3 regions of the Serratia sp. GW822-FHT06E05 genome follow, and region 1 is predicted to be linked to each of the others. Evidence: predicted binding sites of a transcription regulator. Region 1 holds the regulator's gene; each other region holds the start of a gene.
The links. The regulator PurR, encoded in region 1, represses purine synthesis genes. The targets are predictions, from matches to a motif close to CANGCAAACGTTTGCNTG.

Region 1 (4,456 bases):
TTAAAGGTCGTTTTTGAGTATAGGCTTGCCGAGGCGCTTACTCAACTGTAAATCGCACTCGGCAAAAATATTCTTTAAGTGATTATTAATACTGGCAATTATGACGCGGAGTTAGCATGTTCCTGACGCGTCGCCTGTCGATCGTCCATTACCTTTCTCCGTTGCATCAGATAGCCCAACGCGGCCAATACCACCGTCGACACCATTACCGTGACCGTTGCCAACAGAGGCTGGGCGATAAAGGCCGAAACCAGCATGCTGGCGACAAAACACAGGCCTAATTGCAGGGTGTTTTGCAAGGCGGCAGCTTTACCGGTGCCCTCCGGGAACGGGGTCAACGCATTGGCTACCACGATAGGGTAAATGGCTCCGTTGACCAACGCCATCACGCAGAACGGAATTAACAACGTAGTGAGCGTGGGCTGAGTCAGGGTGGCAACCAGATATAATGCAACCATACTGACGCCATAAACTACCAGCAGCCAAGGCAACAAGGTGTTGCCATTCATGCGGTTCAATGCGGTACGACAGCCATAGCCCCCTAATAAGAACGCCAGCGTCTGCGGCACATAGCTCAGACCGATGTCGTTCGGGCTATAACCCATATCACCAAGAATAAACGGTGAACCTGTCAGCCACGCGAAGAAGCCGGCAGAACAGGCGGCAAAGATCATAACGTTGCCACTGAAGATGCGTGACTTTAATAGTTGGAAGAAACTGAGCGCGCTTTTCTTATTGTCGTCGGAAGGCACGGTTTTGGCGCTTTCTTTCAGCAGCAGCGTCGGCAATAGCAGAAGCACGGTAATGCCCAGCAACACGGCGAAAATGGCGCGCCAGCCCATGTGGTTCAGCAACCAGGCACCCACCAACGGCGCCAGCGCCGGTGAAAGGGCTACCAGCGGCATAATGGTCGCGAACACGCGGTTAGCCTTGCCTTCGCGATAGCGGTCAATTACCAAGGCCTGCCAGGTAACGGCAGCGGAGCAAACCCCAATCGCCTGGATAAAGCGCAGCGACCAAAGTTGCACGGCATTTTGCACCCACAGCATGCCAAGGCAGCCGAGGGCAAAGAGCGCCAGACCGATCAGCAACACCGGTTTACGGCCGAGGCGATCGGAAAGCGGGCCCCACAGCAGTTGTGCAAAGGCAAACCCGGCCAGGAAGATGCTCAGGCTGGCGCTGATTGCCCCGGCAGAAATCTGCAGATCTTGCTGCATCATGCCGAAGGCGGGCAGGTACATATCGGTGGCCAGGTATCCCAGCATGCTCAGGCCGGCAAGGTAGAACATAAAACCAAAGGAATTTCGCATGGTATTTCTCGTTAATATTTTATTGTCGCAGGTTTTTAGCGCCGGCAAGTGTATCCGGCTGGATCTCTGCTTGTGAAACGGTAATATTTGCGAGGTGCTGTTAAAAAAATTGAAGGCAAGAGCTATGTGGTCTGAATATTCCCTGGATGTCGTCGATGCGGTGGCCCGCACCGGCAGTTTCAGCGCAGCGGCGCAGGAGCTGCATCGGGTACCGTCGGCGGTAAGTTATACGGTGCGGCAGTTGGAGCAATGGCTGGCGGTACCGCTGTTTGAGCGCCGTCATCGCGACGTGGAACTGACACCGGCGGGCGTGCTGTTTATTCAGGAAGCGCGTGGTGTCATCAAAAAAATGCTCGACACGCGCCGACAGTGCCAACAGGTCGCTAACGGCTGGCGGGGCCAATTGAAAATAGCGGTGGATATCATCGTTAAACCCCAACGCAGTCGCCAATTGGTGCTGGATTTTTACCGCCATTTCCCCGACGTCGAATTGCTGGTTCAGCCGGAGGTGTTTAATGGCGTATGGGATGCGCTGGTGGACGGTCGTGCCGATATGGCGATCGGCGCCACAAGGGCGGTGCCGGTGGGCGGCGGTTTCGCCTTTCGCGATATGGGAGATATGCGTTGGTTGTGCGTGGCCAGTCCGCATCACCCGCTGGCCGCGATAGAGGGGCTGTTGAACGACGATCAACTTCGGCCTTTTCCGTCGCTGTGCCTGGAAGATACCTCGCGCAACCTGCCCAAGCGCGTGACCTGGACGTTGGACAACCAGCGCCGCCTGGTGGTGCCGGACTGGGCTTCTGCGGTGGACTGCCTGTGTGCCGGGTTGTGCGTTGGTATGATGCCCGCGCATCAGGTATTGCCTTTGGTGCAGCGCGGGGAGTTGGTGGCGCTACAGTTGCAACAGCCATTTCCCGCCAGTCCTTGTTGCCTGACCTGGCAGCAAAATACGCCGTCACCGGCTATGGCCTGGTTGCTGGATTATCTGGGAGACAGTGAAACCTTGAATCAGGAGTGGCTAAGCGAAGAATGACGCCGGAAACCGTGAGAGTTTCCGGCGCAGATAATTAGCGGCGATAATCGATGAACGGACCGTCAGCGACCGAACGGCGCTCAACCAGCTTGGGATGAACCTCAATCACCTGCGACTCTTCACGCTTGCTGATGATGCGATCCAGCAGCATGGTGAAGGCCATCTCGCCCAAACGCTCTTTGGGCTGATGAATGGTGGTCAGTGCCGGGGTAAAGTAGCGGGCGTTTCGCACGTTATCGTAGCCAATCACCGATATGTCTTGTGGTACGCGCAGGCCAAGTTCATCGGCGGCGCAGATCGCACCCATGGCCATGATATCGCCACCGCAGAAGACTGCGGTAGGACGTTGTTTCTGCGACAGTATCTGATGCATGGCCTTGTAACCAGATTCCGGCTCAAAGTCGCCCTGAACAATCCACTCTTCACGCACGTCGATATTGGCTTCTTCCATGGCTTTTAAAAAACCCTGATGGCGTCCGCCACCGGTATTACGCGCCAGTTGACCCGGAATGGCCCCGATATCGCGGTGGCCGCGTTCAATCAGGTAACGCCCGGCCAGATAGCCGCCTTCAAAGGCGTTATCGATAATGGTGTCGGTAAAGTCACCGCGTGCGGCGCCCCAATCCATGACGACCATCGGGATATTGCGATAATCTTCCAGCATGCCGAGCAGTTGGTCCGGGTATTCCGAACACATGACTAACAGGCCATCGACGCGCTTTTGCGCCAACATCGCCAGATAGGCGCGTTGTTTGTCCAGATTGTTATGTGAGTTGCACAGGATCAGCGTATAGCCTTTGCTGTAGCAGCTGTTTTCCACCGCCTCGATCACTTCGGCAAAGTAAGGTGCTTCGCTCGATGTGGCCAGCAGACCAATAGATTTGGTGTGATTGACCTTGAGGCTGCGCGCCACGGCGCTGGGTGAATAGTGCAGCTCTTTGATCGCGGCGCCAACGGCCGCTTTTGTTTCTTCGGCGACGAAACGAGTCTTATTGATGACGTGCGAAACGGTGGTGGTGGAAACGCCAGCGCGTTTGGCCACATCTTTAATCGTTGCCATGTAAAGAATGACTCCTGAACTCACATGTTGCAGTATGTAAGTGTGATGTTAATCGTTTGCCTGCGTAGATCCTTCTCCAAAGAAGCGAAAACTGAGTTTTTAGTGTGTTGAAGTCGTCAGCGCTTGGTCAGGAGGGGCATTTTGCCGGTACACAGTTGTGAACTGCGAATTTTGTCCCATATTGAGCAAAAGGGGAAGAGGTAATCGGTATTATAAACTGGGAAATGATAACAAGATTTTATCGGCCAACTGTGGGAAAATGGTTTAACACATTAATTGTGTGCCTTTTACCCTTGGGAAACCCAATCTGAAAAGGAGTTGTAATGGATACCGATTTGAAAATGTCACTGTTCACCACCCTGGGTGCGCTGGCTGTGATTATCGCTTTTAGCTTCACCGCAGCATTGAACTGATACTCTTCAGTCAACCAGGCGCAGTTCGCTACGCCTGGTTGTATTTTCCCCGCGTTACGCCAGATTTTCCTCCACAAATGCCCAGTTAACCAGCGCCCAGAAGTTTTCCAGGTAGGCCGGTCGTGCGTTGCGATAATCGATGTAGTAGGCGTGTTCCCAAACGTCGACGGTCAGTAACGGTTTGTCTTCACCTGTCAACGGCGTGGCCGCATTCGACGTATTAACAATCGCCAGCGAGCCATCCGGCTTTTTCACTAACCAGGTCCAGCCTGCGCCAAAGTTTTTCACCGCGGCGTCGCTGAATAGTTCCCGGAAGGCGGTGAAAGAACCAAAAGCCTGGTTGATCGCGGCAGCCAATTTGCCCTGAGGCTCTCCACCGCCCTGAGGTGACAGGCAGTGCCAATAGAAGGTGTGATTCCATACCTGGGCCGCATTGTTGAAGATGCCGCCGCTGGAAGCCTTGATGATTGCCTCAAGGGATAATCCTTCAAACTCGCTGCCTTTCAGCAAATTGTTCAGGTTGACCACATAGGCGTTGTGATGCTTGCCGTAGTGGTATTCCAGGGTTTCTGCCGAAATGTGCGGTTCGAGGGCATTTTTTTCATAAGGTAGTGCGGGCAGTTCAAACGACATTGCTTCC
Region 2 (4,456 bases), on a different contig from region 1:
CGCCGCCGGCAGGATGGTGAAGATGGCGAACCATTCAAAACGCGGGGTGTAGAACGTCGGCAGCGCGAACCAGTGCGCCTCGCGGATCGGGGTCAGATCCACCACGCCCATAAAGAACGACAGCGCATACCCTACCAGCACACCGATCAGGATCGGGATAATCGCCAGAAAACCGCGGAACAGCACGGAACCCAGGATGGTCACGCCCAGCGTCACCAGCGAGATAGTGATGGTAGTGGTGTCTGCGCTGACGCCGTCAGCCGGCAACAAGCCCGCCATGTTCGCCGCCACACCGGCCAATTCCAGGCCGATGACCGCCACAATCGCCCCCATCGCCGCTGGAGGAAAAATGACGTCCAGCCAGCCGGTACCGGCTTTTTTTACCAGCAACGCGACCAGGCAAAACAGCACCCCGCACATGATAAAACCGCCCAACGCCACTTCATAACCCAACGGCAACAGCAGCAGCACCGGGGAAATAAACGCAAAGCTGGAGCCGAGATAGGCCGGGATCTTGCCCTTGCAGATAAACAGGTACAGCAAGGTTCCGACGCCGTTAAACAGCAACACCGTCGCCGGGTTAATCTTGAACAAAATAGGCACCAGCACGGTCGCGCCAAACATGGCGAACAGGTGTTGGAAGCTGAGCGGAATAGTCTGGAGTAGCGGCGGGCGTTCGCTTACGCCTATCACGCGACGGGTCATGGATGTTTTTCCTCTGGGTCGTTATCAGTTGTGTAAGCCTAATGATATATGCTCAATGGATTTCAAGTTACAGCTAGGCGGCAAGGGCGTTAATCCCCAGGAGCTTATTTATAATAAGTGACTGGGGTTAGCGCCCGCAGACAACAACGCTGTAGCTTGAAAGACGACGAGCATTAAAAAGCCGACTCATCAGTCGGCTTTATTTTTGTTTATTTGGTACCAAATATCTTGTCGCCCGCATCACCCAGGCCCGGTACGATGTAGCCCTTCTCGTTCAGGCATTGATCGATGGAGGCCGTATACAGCTCGACGTCCGGGTGCGCTTTCTCCAGCGCGGCGATCCCTTCCGGCGCGGCAACCAGCACCAGCACCTTGATGCTGTTGCAGCCGGCTTTCTTCAGCAGATCGATAGTGGCGATCATCGAGCCGCCGGTAGCCAGCATAGGGTCGACAACCAGTGCCAAACGCTCTTCGATGTTGGACACCAGCTTTTGGAAATACGGCACCGGCTCCAGAGTTTCTTCGTCACGGTAAACGCCAACCACGCTGATACGTGCGCTCGGTACGTTTTCCAATACCCCTTCCATCATGCCCAGACCGGCACGCAGAATAGGCACAACGGTAATTTTTTTCCCTTTAATCTGGTCTATTTCAACCGGGCCGCACCAGCCATCGATGGTGACTTTCTCTGTTTCCAGATCGGCGGTCGCTTCATAGGTCAGCAAACTACCCACTTCTGAGGCCAGCTCACGGAAGCGTTTGGTGCTGATATCATTTTCACGCATCAGGCCAAGCTTGTGTTTCACCAGCGGGTGTTTCACCTCAACGATCTTCATCATTTTTCTCCTATTAAGGTGGTTTACGGCCAAAAAAATCGCCGGATTATACCTCCTTTTGCCGACTGCGCCACCCACAATAGCCCGATCGGGATCAACAAAAGTTTGAATAACAGTATAGATGACGAAAAAGCGGAGCTGGTTCACAAGCCACTCGCAAACGTTTGCCTGCGCTGTTAGAATTGCCGCGCCTTATTCCGGAATCAATGCCGGAAGCACAGTATTCAAACCGCAAACCGTCGTGGGGATCGCGCAGTGACCGACAAAACCTCTCTCAGCTATAAAGACGCAGGTGTCGATATCGATGCTGGCAATGCATTGGTAGACCGCATCAAAGGTGTAGTAAAACAGACCCGCCGCCCGGAAGTGATGGGTGGTCTGGGCGGTTTTGGCGCCCTGTGTGCGTTGCCGCAGAAATACCGCGAGCCGATACTGGTTTCCGGTACCGACGGCGTAGGCACCAAGCTGCGTCTGGCGATGGACCTGAAACGACACGACACCATCGGCATCGATCTGGTCGCAATGTGTGTGAACGACCTGGTGGTTCAGGGCGCTGAGCCGCTGTTCTTCCTGGATTACTTTGCCACCGGCAAACTGGACGTGGACACCGCGGCCAGCGTGATCACCGGCATCGCCGAAGGCTGTAAGCAGTCTGGCTGTGCTCTGGTGGGCGGTGAAACCGCTGAAATGCCGGGCATGTACCACGGCGAAGACTACGACGTGGCCGGCTTTTGCGTCGGCGTGGTCGAAAAGTCCGAGATTATCGACGGCAGCAAGGTGCAGTCCGGCGACGCACTGATCGCCCTGGGCGCTTCCGGCCCGCACTCCAACGGCTACTCGCTGGTACGCAAAATTCTGGAAGTCAGCAACACCGACCCGACCACTACCTTACTTTCAGGCAAACCGCTGGCGGACCACCTGCTGGCGCCGACCAAAATTTACGTGAAATCGGTGCTGGAGCTGATCGAGAAAATCGACGTGCACGCTATCGCCCACCTGACCGGTGGCGGCTTCTGGGAAAACATCCCGCGCGTGCTGCCGGAAGGCATGCAGGCCGTGATCGAAGAATCCAGCTGGCAATGGCCGGCCGTCTTCAACTGGCTGCAGCAAAACGGCAACGTCAGCCGTCACGAAATGTACCGCACCTTTAACTGTGGCGTGGGCATGGTGATCGCGCTGCCGGAAGAAGCCGTGGGATCCGCCATCGCATTGTTGACCGCAGCCGGTGAAAAAGCGTGGAAGATCGGTAAACTGACCGCTTCTTCTGACGAACAACAAGTGGTCATCAACGGATGAAAAAGATCGTGGTGTTGGTCTCCGGCCAGGGGAGTAATCTCCAGGCGCTGATTGACGCCTGCCAGCAGGGCAGAATTGCCGGCGAGATTGTGGCGGTGTTCAGCAACAGGGCGCAGGCTTACGGTTTGCAGCGTGCAGAAGCGGCAGGTATTGCCGCTCATGCACTGGACGCCAAGGCCTTTGCCGACCGGGCCGCGTTTGACGTCGCCCTGGCGGATGCCATCGACCAATACCAACCGGATCTGGTGGTGCTGGCCGGTTACATGCGCATTCTCAGCCCGCAGTTCGTGCAGCGCTATGCCGGACGCATGCTGAATATCCACCCTTCCCTGCTGCCCAAATACCCTGGGCTGCATACTCACCGTCAGGCCATCGACAACGGCGACAGCGAACACGGCACTTCGGTGCACTTCGTGACCGAACAGCTCGACGGCGGCCCGGTGATCCTGCAGGCCAAGGTGCCAATCTTCCCCGGTGACGAGGAAGACGAGGTGGTTGAACGGGTACAGTCTCAGGAACATACCCTTTACCCGCTGGTGGTGAACTGGTTTGTCGAAGGCCGCCTGGCGATGCGCGATAACGCCGCCTGGCTGGATGGCGAGCGCCTGCCCGAACAAGGGCATGCGGCAGACTAAAAAGCCAATCTTAACCCCTTCTAAACGGTGCCGCTCACGGCGCCGTTTTTTTTTCGCCGCAACCCATCGCCGACGTTATACTTGCCCACAGTGGCAACCGCCCCTATCAATAACGACATTGAGGAACCCCCATGTCCAGCACTACCAACGTCAGGCTACGCCCACTGGAACGGGATGATTTGACGTTTGTCCATCAGATGGACAACAACGCCAGCGTGATGCGCTACTGGTTTGAAGAACCCTATGAAGCCTTCGTAGAACTTTCCGATCTCTACGACAAACATATCCACGACCAGAGCGAACGCCGCTTTATCATCGAACACCAGGGTGCCAAGGTCGGGCTGGTGGAACTGGTGGAGATCGACCATATCCACCGCCGCGCGGAATTTCAGATCATCATCGACCCGACGCATCAGGGCAAAGGCTACGCCACTATCGCCGCCAAGCTGGCGATGGACTACGGTTTCTCGGTACTGAACCTGTACAAGCTGTACCTGATCGTCGATAAAGAAAACCCGAAGGCAATCCACATCTACAGCAAATTGGGCTTTGAAGTCGAAGGCGAGCTGATTGACGAATTCTTCGTTAACGGTGAATACCGTACCGTGCTGCGCATGTGCATCTTCCAGCCGCAGTACATGGCGAAATTCAAAACCGCCGCCAGCGATCAACCTTTGGTTAAGTGACAATAAAAAACCCGCGAGAGCGGGTTTTTACTATCATGATATTCGGGCTTATCCCAACGGCAGAATAAGACAGCTGCGACATCAACCATAGCGCCCGGTAATATAATCCTCGGTGCGGCGCTGGCGCGGTGAAGTAAAGATGTCGTCGGTGTCGTTGTATTCCACCAATCGGCCTTGGTGAATAAACGCCGTGTAATCCGAGACGCGTGCCGCCTGCTGCATGTTGTGCGTCACCAGCACCACGCTATACTGCTGCTTCAGCGCGGAAATCAGCTCTTCAATGGTCAATGTGGAGATC
Region 3 (4,456 bases), on a different contig from region 1:
ACCACCACATATTTAACTTCAACCGCCATGTGTGCATTCCTCAAAGGTTAGAATACTGTATTTATAACCAGTATAAGGTGATTATACGCAGGGATGCAAGCGCACCCCTGACGCGACTTATTTCAACAACCGCACCTTGCAGTTCTTACCCTTGATTTTGCCTTGCTGCAGCTGCTGCAGCGCCTTACGCGCGCTGGCCTTGCGGATCGCCACGTAGGCATGCACCGGGAACATGTCGATTTTACCCACTTCCGCCGCCGTCAACCCGGCCTCGCCGGTCAGTGCACCGAGAATATCGCCAGGACGGATCTTGGCTTTACGCCCGCCGTCGATGCACAGGGTGACCATTTCGGCTTCCAGCGTGGTGTTTCCCGCACCGCTTAACTCGGACACCGGGGCCCAGTTAACTCTGATCTGCAGATACTCTTCAATCGCATGCGCACGCGTCATTTCCTGTGGCGTACACAGGCTGATCGCCAGGCCGCTCAAGCCGGCACGGCCGGTACGGCCGATGCGGTGCACGTGCACTTCCGGATCGAACGCCAGCTCGTAGTTGACCACCAACTCCAGCTCTTTAATATCCAGACCGCGCGCAGCAACGTCAGTCGCTACCAGCACACGGCAGCTGCGGTTGGCAAAACGCACCAGCACCTGATCGCGATCGCGCTGTTCCAGATCGCCATGCAGCGCCAGGACATTAATGCCTCGCGCTTCCAGCGCTTCGTACACGCTCTGGCAATCGCGTTTGGTGTTGCAGAACACTACGCAAGAAGAAGGTTGGTAATGACGAATCGCCGACACCAATACCGCCGGGCGTTGATCGCGGGTCGTTTCGTAGAAACGTTGTTCGATGGTGGTTTGCTCTTCACCGTCGTCCACTTCCACATTCAACGGCTCGCGCTGCACGCGAGCGCTGATGCGTTCGATCCCGCTCGGATAGGTTGCGGAGAACAGCAGCGTCTGACGTTGCGGCGGCGTGTAGCTGATCACATCGTCGATATCGTCGGCAAAGCCCATGTCCAGCATGCGGTCGGCTTCGTCCAGCACCAGCACCTTCAGTTCATCCAGCACCAGCGTTTTCTTGCGCAGGTGTTCCTGAATACGCCCCGGCGTGCCCACCACAATATGCGGCGCGTGCACCAGCGAATCGAGCTGCGGCCCCATCGGTTGGCCCCCACACAGGGTCAGAATTTTGATGTTCTGAGTGAAGCGCGCCAGACGACGCAATTCTTTGCTCACCTGGTCCGCCAGCTCACGCGTCGGGCACAGGATCAGTGCCTGAGCGGCCACTTGGGAAACGTTGATTTTGTCCAGCAGGCCAATGCCGAACGCCGCCGTTTTACCGCTGCCGGTTTTTGCTTTGGCACGTACGTCCTGCCCTTTCAGGATGGCGGGCAATGCGGCAGCCTGCACCGGCGTCATTTCGGCATACCCCAGTTCGTTGAGGTTGGCCAACTGTTCGGCTGGCAGCGGCAGGGAAGAAAAAGAAACTGTGCTCACGGCGATAACTCTTATATGGCAAATGGAATGGCGGCGCGCCCACGGTAGCACCGAATCAACCGCAGATGATAACAGAGATAGTCAGGATTACGGATTTCACGCATAAAAAAAGCCATCAGTCGGGGTTTTACCCCAGAAACCGATAACGCGTTTGCCACCGGCTGCACACGCAAACGTTTTCGTTTATACTGCTCGCCTACAATCAGACCGCATTACTCTCCACAGATCCAGGTACGAGACTATGTTAACTATTGGAACCGCCCTGCGCCCCTCCGCCACCCGCGTTATGCTGCTCGGCTCCGGCGAGCTGGGTAAAGAAGTTGCCATCGAATGCCAGCGTTTGGGGCTGGAAGTGATTGCCGTAGATCGTTACGCCAATGCCCCGGCCATGCACGTCGCCCATCGCAGCCACGTTATTAACATGCTGGACGGCAACGCGCTGAAAGCCGTGATTGAACAGGAACGTCCTGATTACATCGTGCCGGAGATCGAAGCTATCGCTACCGGCATGCTGGTTGAACTGGAGCAGCAAGGGCACCGTGTGGTGCCGTGCGCAGAAGCGACGCGCCTGACCATGAACCGCGAAGGCATCCGTCGCCTGGCGGCAGAAACACTCGGCCTGCCGACCTCCAGCTACCGTTTTGCCGACGGTGAAGAAGCCTTCCGTCAGGCCGTCGACCAAATCGGCTACCCATGCATCATCAAACCTGTCATGAGCTCTTCCGGTAAGGGCCAAAGCCTGATCCGCAGCCCGGAGCAGCTGAAAACCGCCTGGGATTACGCCCAACAGGGTGGCCGTGCCGGCGGGGGACGGGTGATTGTCGAAGGCCTGGTGAAGTTCGATTTTGAAATCACTCTGCTGACCATCAGCGCCGTCGATGGCGTACATTTCTGCGCACCGATCGGACACCGTCAGGAAGACGGGGATTACCGTGAGTCCTGGCAGCCGCAGCAGATGAGCGAACTGGCGCTCAGCCGCGCGCAGGCCATTGCGGAAAACGTGGTGAAGGCACTGGGTGGATTTGGCCTGTTCGGCGTCGAGCTGTTTGTCTGTGGCGACGAAGTGATTTTCAGCGAGGTTTCACCGCGCCCACACGATACCGGCATGGTGACCCTGATTTCACAAGACCTGTCTGAATTTGCACTGCACGTGCGTGCTTTCCTCGGTCTGCCGATTGGCGCGATCCGTCAGTTCGGCCCTTCTGCCTCGGCGGTGATCCTGCCACAGCTTACCAGTAGCGACCTGCGTTTCAGCGGGCTGGATCGTGCACTGACCGGCCACAATCAGCTGCGTTTATTCGGCAAGCCGGAAATTGAAGGTCAACGTCGGATGGGCGTCGCGTTGGCGACAGCTGAAAATATCGAGTTGGCGGTAGAGTCGGCCAAGCAGGCTGCTGCTGCGGTGGTCATTGAAGGTTAAGGCTTTGGGGCCGGCTTGCCGGCCCCTGCAACATCAATAGTTTTCGTCTTCTTCCGAGTCGTCATCACCCTGGTCTTCCGGGCGTTCCTGATACTCTTCATCGTCATCTTCGTCATCGAACATCACGCTAACCTGGTCACCCTGATGTTTTTCACGGATTTCCTGCGCAACCCGTGCGATGGCTTCACCACTGCTCATGCCTTGTTCCATCAGCTGATGGATACGATCCGCAGCTTCCTGCTGCTCTAGATGGCTTAACGACGGCATACCTGCAAGCATGTGTTTCTCTCCGGTAAAATGGAGGGCGAGTATACCCCTTAAACCGGCGGATCCCAACGCCTGTTATTCAGCGGCCGGTTGTGAGCAATGATCGCCGTGTCGCCACTGTTTCAGGCGATGCAACCAGAGCATGACGTGCCAGCCCTGCTTAAGGCCGCGCGCGTTGGTGGACATTGCGCGATCGATACCGCGCTGGTAGAACTCATCGGTGATCCGGCACTGCGCCGCCAGTTCGGGCTCACGGCGAATGCTGTGACAAATTCCCAAGGCTTCACGGGTGATCTGCCAGTGAAAAGCAGGACGGATACTGATTTTCCGCGCATAGCGCTGGTTCAACGCCACCAGCATCTCCACTATTTTCATATAATGGCGTTGATATTCAACGTTGGCCTGGCCTGTCCGGCGACGGTTGCTGATCGATTTATCGTGCACTCGCTGGCGATACAACGTTTTACTGAGATATTTCACCCGCTGCGCATTAAACATCACCTCGGTGGTCCAGGGAATATCCTGGTGGTGCAAACCCGGTTCAAAATACAACCGATGCTGTTTAATAAAATCAAGGCGATATACCGCCAGCCAGACCACATGAATAAATTTTCTCGATTTGAGCGCACGTTCCAACCATTTCACTCCGCTAATAACGCCGGTGTCGCCCAAGCGGTTTTGCGGAATAATCGGTTGCAGTTCATCGTGGTCGGTGAAATAACGTTCACCGTTGCACTGCATGACATCCAATTGATTTTCTTCAGCCATTTCAATCAGAGTTGCATACATTTCCGGCGCCAGTAAATCATCCGCGTCGGGAAATGCCACATATTTTCCGCGTGCTACAGCCAACCCGGCATTGCGCGCACAGGATACGCCCGCATTGAGCTGGTCAATAACGGTAATATGAGGATGCCGTTGTGCATAGCGGTGGGCGATATCACCAGAGCCGTCGGTGGATCCGTCGTTGACGATGATCACCTCCAGGCGCCGCTCCTGTTGGGCTAACAGCGAGGCCAAAAACGGCTCAAACAGTTCACCCACGTTATGTAACGGGACGATGACACTCAGCATTAGGGGCATAGGCAGCTCTTCGCAAAAAGTAACGAATGAATATCTCTATTTTTTAAAAATATCAGGGTGCAATTAAATTAGAACGCAGTGCCCGGCGATAAAATGGGTATAAATGCGTCTTGTTACTGTTATAGTTTTATACGAAACGTGCTCTTTTTGGGTATTTATCGTCCGGGAACCGGTATTATCAGGCAA

Region 2: the regulator PurR is predicted to act here: its motif matches at 1,695-1,712, upstream of purM (phosphoribosylformylglycinamidine cyclo-ligase).
Region 3: the regulator PurR is predicted to act here: its motif matches at 1,667-1,684, upstream of purT (formate-dependent phosphoribosylglycinamide formyltransferase).

The regions. Positions count from the first base shown of each region.
Region 1 is NZ_JBXALM010000001.1:590,114-594,569, reverse strand. It holds gene punC (purine nucleoside transporter PunC) at 99-1,310, opposite strand; gene punR (DNA-binding transcriptional activator PunR) at 1,435-2,343, shown strand; gene purR (HTH-type transcriptional repressor PurR) at 2,378-3,403, opposite strand; gene cydH (cytochrome bd-I oxidase subunit CydH) at 3,727-3,816, shown strand; gene sodB (superoxide dismutase [Fe]) at 3,871-4,449, opposite strand.
Region 2 is NZ_JBXALM010000005.1:249,785-254,240, reverse strand. It holds gene uraA (uracil permease) at 1-705, opposite strand, end outside; gene upp (uracil phosphoribosyltransferase) at 915-1,541, opposite strand; gene purM (phosphoribosylformylglycinamidine cyclo-ligase) at 1,797-2,837, shown strand; gene purN (phosphoribosylglycinamide formyltransferase) at 2,834-3,472, shown strand; gene speG (spermidine N1-acetyltransferase) at 3,604-4,158, shown strand; gene pstB (phosphate ABC transporter ATP-binding protein PstB) at 4,240-4,456, opposite strand, start outside.
Region 3 is NZ_JBXALM010000002.1:137,930-142,385, forward strand. It holds gene AC1RKC_RS08250 (YebG family protein) at 1-29, opposite strand, end outside; gene dbpA (ATP-dependent RNA helicase DbpA) at 118-1,500, opposite strand; gene purT (formate-dependent phosphoribosylglycinamide formyltransferase) at 1,742-2,920, shown strand; gene AC1RKC_RS08265 (YoaH family protein) at 2,954-3,199, opposite strand; gene AC1RKC_RS08270 (glycosyltransferase) at 3,263-4,270, opposite strand.